2 regions of the Micromonospora sp. NPDC047548 genome follow, and region 1 is predicted to be linked to the other one. Evidence: riboswitches for the same ligand, from Rfam matches in the RefSeq annotation. Region 1 holds a riboswitch; the other holds the start of a gene.

Region 1 (2,194 bases):
CCGCCGTCCTGGCCGGCGCGGTTGCCGCCGGGCGGTGCGCGGTGGTCGGCATGTCGTACCGGCTCAGCGCCGGCGAGGCGCGGACGGTGGCCGCAGTGCCCGCCGGCGGGCCCGCCGCCGCGCCGGCCCAGGCCGACCGCGCGGCCGCCGTCGCCGGCTGAATCCCGCGACGCGACGAGGGCCGCCCCCACCGGGGACGGCCCTCGTTCGGTACGTGTCGCGCGCTACAACATCGACATGTGCACGTGGTCGGTGTGGTTCGACGGTCCGCTGTACGACTTCCATCCGGTCGCCGGGAACCAGATCTGCCGGTTCCAGATGACGTAATAGATGCCGAGCCGGTCGGCGTTGCGGATCAGGAACGCGGCGAGGTTGTTGCCGTACATCCGGGTGTCTTTGTTGTACCACGGGGCGAAGCCGCTGTTCTGCAACGACCAGTCGCAGGCCTTGCCCTTCGGATGCTCCCACGGCCCGCCCGCCCGGTAGCAGCCGGCGAACCGGTTGAAGCCGGCCCGCCGGACCTCCTTGTACGCGTGCAGGGTGCGCGGCGTGATGAGGCCCGAGGTGGTCGGGTCGTTCTCGGTGCGCGACTCGGAACGCCAGCCGCCGTCGGCCGTCCGGCCGGGACCGATGCGGGCGACCGGCGACGTCGCGTCGACCAGGCCGCCGGTGAAGCCCCGGCCGCCGACCAGCGCGAGGGCCTTCTCCGCCTCCCGACTCTCCCGGGCCATGTCGTTGGTGAGCTTCTGCTGCTCGCGCACCTCGGCGTCGAGCGCCAGCTTGGCCTGCTCCGCGCGGTTCTTGGCGGAGGTGATTTCGGCCAGCTTTTGTGCGTTGACCATGTTCAGCTCGTCGAGCGCGGCGGCACGCCTGACGAACGAGTCCGGCGTGTCGCTCTCCAGCAGCATCGCCACCGCACCGATCCGGCCGGTCCGGTACGACTGCGCGGCGATCTGGGAGGCCTGCGGCTGCAACGCCACCAGTTCTTCCTGCGCGCGGCGCACCTCCAGCCCGAGCTGCTGCTGGCGCTTCTTGGACTTCTCCAGCTGCGTCTTGGCCTTCGAGTACTCGCGGTTGCGCAGCTCGATGACGTCGGTGAGCAGCTTGGGCTCGTCGTCCTCCTCGTGCCCGGAGGGGGTGGGCGTCGAGGGGGCGGCGATCGCGGCTGTCGGCCCGGCGAGGATGGCCAGGGCGGCGAACACGGCCACCACCGGTGTCAACCAGTGGCGCAGGGGTGCCGTCACAGTGTTCCCTTCCGTCGACCGCCGACCGGGTTAGCTGACGGGTTCGGGACGGAAGTGGCCCCTACCGCTCGCGCGGATTCACCCCATGTACCTGGTTCCCCGGCTCGCCGTACGGCGATTGGGCGGCGGCACCGCAGGCGCCGCAGCGCGCCTTCGGCGGTGACCGGCAGCGAGGGTACCTGACAGTCGTGCCGGGGATCTACGTCCAGAACCCGACTAATCGCGTTATTTCGTCGTAGCGTTGCGTGACGAGTGACGCGTTCGTCAGGTTCCGCGTCGTCGTCGGTCACGCAGCGGAGTGTCACCATACGGTGTCCGTGCTCCTCTCCGCTTCGGGCCACCGGGCGGGGGCCGGGGTGGACGGTCCGCCGTGACGCGGCGCGCTCAGCGCCTCGAGCGCCGCGTCCCGGTCGGCGGAGGGGCGGGGCGTGGGCGCCGGACCGGCACCCCGCGCCGGATCGGCGGCCGGGCCACGGCCGGCGGTGGCCACCAGCGCGGCCAGCCCGGTGGTCAGCGGCACGGCGGCGACCAGGCCGAGCGTCGCCACCGCGCTGCGGACGATCTCCTGGGCCAGGAACTCGCTGGTGAGGATCTGGCCCACCGGCCGGCTGTCCGCGGTGAGCAGGAGCAGCAGCGGCAGCGAGGCGCCCGCGTACGCGAGCACGATGGTGTTGACCGTGGAGGCGATGTGTGCCCGGCCGACCCGGGTGGCGGCCCGGTAGAGCTGCGTCCGGGACAGCCCGGGGTTGGCGTGCGCCAGCTCGGTGACCGTGGCGGCCTGGGTGACCGTGACGTCGTCGAGCACCCCGAGCGAGCCGATGATGATGCCGGCCAGCAGCAGCCCGTGCAGGTCGACGTCGCGCTGGTACATCGACAGCGTGGTGGCCTCCTCGCTGCCGTACCCGGTCAGGTGGGTGGCGGCGATGGCCAGGGTGCCGAGCAGCCCGGTC
Region 2 (2,194 bases), on a different contig from region 1:
GGAGTCGGTGCTGGTGGCAACCATGCCCCCCCATCGTCACGCCCAGGGTCGTCCGCCAGCTCGCCCGGTCGGCCTGCGGCGGGTCGCCCGCCGCCTGCTCACACTGTTCGCCGCCGTGGCCGTCGGCGCCGGGATGCTCGCCGTGCCGGCGCACGCCGCGCCCACCCCGGAGGAGATCGAGGCGGCGATCGACAAGCAGTGGGAACAGCTCGAACCGACCATCGAGCAGTACAACAAGGTCCGCGCCCAGTTGAAGGTCAACCGCAAGAAGTCCGCCGAGCTGGAGAAGAAGATCCAGCCGCTGGCCCTGCAGACCGAGCTGGCCATGAACCGGGTCGGCGACCTCGCCTCCCGCTACTACATGACGGGCCCCTCGCAGGACCTCGCCGCGCTGCTGATCAGCGCCAAACCGGGCACCCTGACCGAGCAGCTGACCATCCTGGACCGCCTCGCCGCGCGGGAGCGCAAGGAGCTCCAGGTCGTCACCGACACCCGGCAGAAGTACGACGGCGAGAAGCAGAAGCTCGACGCGCTGATCGCCGCGGAGGTCAAGCAGGAGAAGGAGCTGGCCGCCAAGAAATCGCAGATCAACGCCGAGATCAAGCGGCTCCAGGCGGCGATGCCGAAGACCACAGTCAAGACAGCTGGCTGCCCGACCATCAACGGCGTGGTGAGCTCCGCCGCGCAGACCGCCATCCGGGTGGCCTGCCAGCAGACCGGTAAACCGTACGTCTGGGGCGCCGACGGGCCGAGCTCGTTCGACTGCTCCGGCCTCACCCAGTACGCCTACAAGGCCGCCGGGATCTATCTGACCCACCACACCGGCGCCCAGTGGAACGAGGGCAGGTCCATCCCGCGTTCCGAGGCACGCCCGGGTGACCTGGTGTTCTTCTACAGCGACCTGCACCACGTCGGTCTCTACCTCGGCAACGGTCTGATGGTCCACGCGCCCCGGACCGGCAAGCCGGTCCAGGTTTCCAGCATCGACTACATGCCGGTCGCCGGGTTCCGACGACCGAGCTGACCCGTCCGACCTCACCGCGAACCCCCGGTCACCTCGACCGGGGGTTCCGCGTATCCGGACCCGGCACGGCACGTCGGGTTGCGGATCGATAACGGTCGTCTCTACTCTGGTCATTTGTCGGCCGCCGACGATCCGTCCAACCCGGGCGGCAGCGGCCGGCACCGCCGAGTCGCCTCCGGGCGAGCCGGGGACCCAGGTACGCCGGGGTGAATCCGCAGCCACTGCGGTAGGGCGCTCCCTTCCCGCCCGAACCCGTCAGCTAACCCGGTAGGCGGTCGCGGAAGAAGGAGTACGGAGCCCGGTGGCACACCATGCCCCGCGGTCACCGTCGCACCGGTCGACCCAGGTCGCCCGGCGGACGGCTGCGCCGCGCCCACGCTGGTCCCGCTTCACCACCGCCCTCGCCGCCCTCGCCGGTGCCGCCGTCGTCCTGACCGGTGGCGCCACGGCGGCCCATGCCGAACCCTCGGTCACCGAGATCGAGCGGCAGATCGACCAGGACTGGAACACCCTCGAACCGATCATCGAGCAGCACAACGCCACCCGGCAGGACCTCGCCGCCAAGCGCCGGCAGGCCGCCGCGCTGGCCAAGCGGATCGAACCGCTGCAACTCCAGGTCGACCTCGCGATGAACCAGCTCGGCAGCCTCGCCGCCGAGGCGTACAAGGGGCAGGGCGTCTCCGCCGTCAACGCCCTGCTCGGCAGCCGCTCGCCCAGCGAACTGGTCAACCAGCTCGAACTGCTCGACCGGTTCGCCGAGCGGCAGCAGCGCGACGTGCAGGCCGTCAAGGATCTGCGCGACCAGCTCGCCGCGAAAAAGGCGCCGCTGGACGAGATGGTCGCCCAGCTCGCCCGCACCGAGGCCCAGCTGGCCGCGAAGAAGAAGCAGATCAACGCCGAGATCGACCGGCTGCAGAAGCTGCGGCTGAAGGTGTACGGCAACGGTGGCGGCGGCCCGCTGCGCCCGGCCCCGTGCCCGGCCGGCTACCCCGGCGGCCCGGCCGGGACCGCGGTCAAGTTCGCCTGCGCGCAGATCGGCAAGCCCTACGTCTGGGGCGCCGAGGGCCCGAACTCGTACGACTGCTCCGGGCTGATGCTCGCGGCGTGGGCGAAGGCCGGTGTCTCGCTGCCGCACAACGCCCGCCAGCAGCGCCAGGTGACCGCCCGGGT

The links. A riboswitch is a leader RNA that binds a small molecule or an ion and turns the genes downstream of it on or off. The one in region 1 is predicted to bind cyclic di-AMP.
Region 2: another riboswitch for cyclic di-AMP. It lies ahead of ABZ807_RS07530 (NlpC/P60 family protein); the one in region 1 lies ahead of ABZ807_RS10525 (hypothetical protein).

What each region holds. Positions count from the first base shown of each region.
Region 1 is NZ_JBEYTI010000007.1:187,204-189,397, forward strand. It holds gene ABZ807_RS10520 (carbonic anhydrase) at 1-161, shown strand, start outside; gene ABZ807_RS10525 (hypothetical protein) at 225-1,244, opposite strand; cyclic di-AMP (ydaO/yuaA leader) riboswitch at 1,249-1,379, opposite strand; gene ABZ807_RS10530 (YibE/F family protein) at 1,546-2,194, opposite strand, start outside.
Region 2 is NZ_JBEYTI010000005.1:162,913-165,106, forward strand. It holds gene ABZ807_RS07525 (NlpC/P60 family protein) at 8-1,024, shown strand; cyclic di-AMP (ydaO/yuaA leader) riboswitch at 1,177-1,313, shown strand; gene ABZ807_RS07530 (NlpC/P60 family protein) at 1,326-2,194, shown strand, end outside.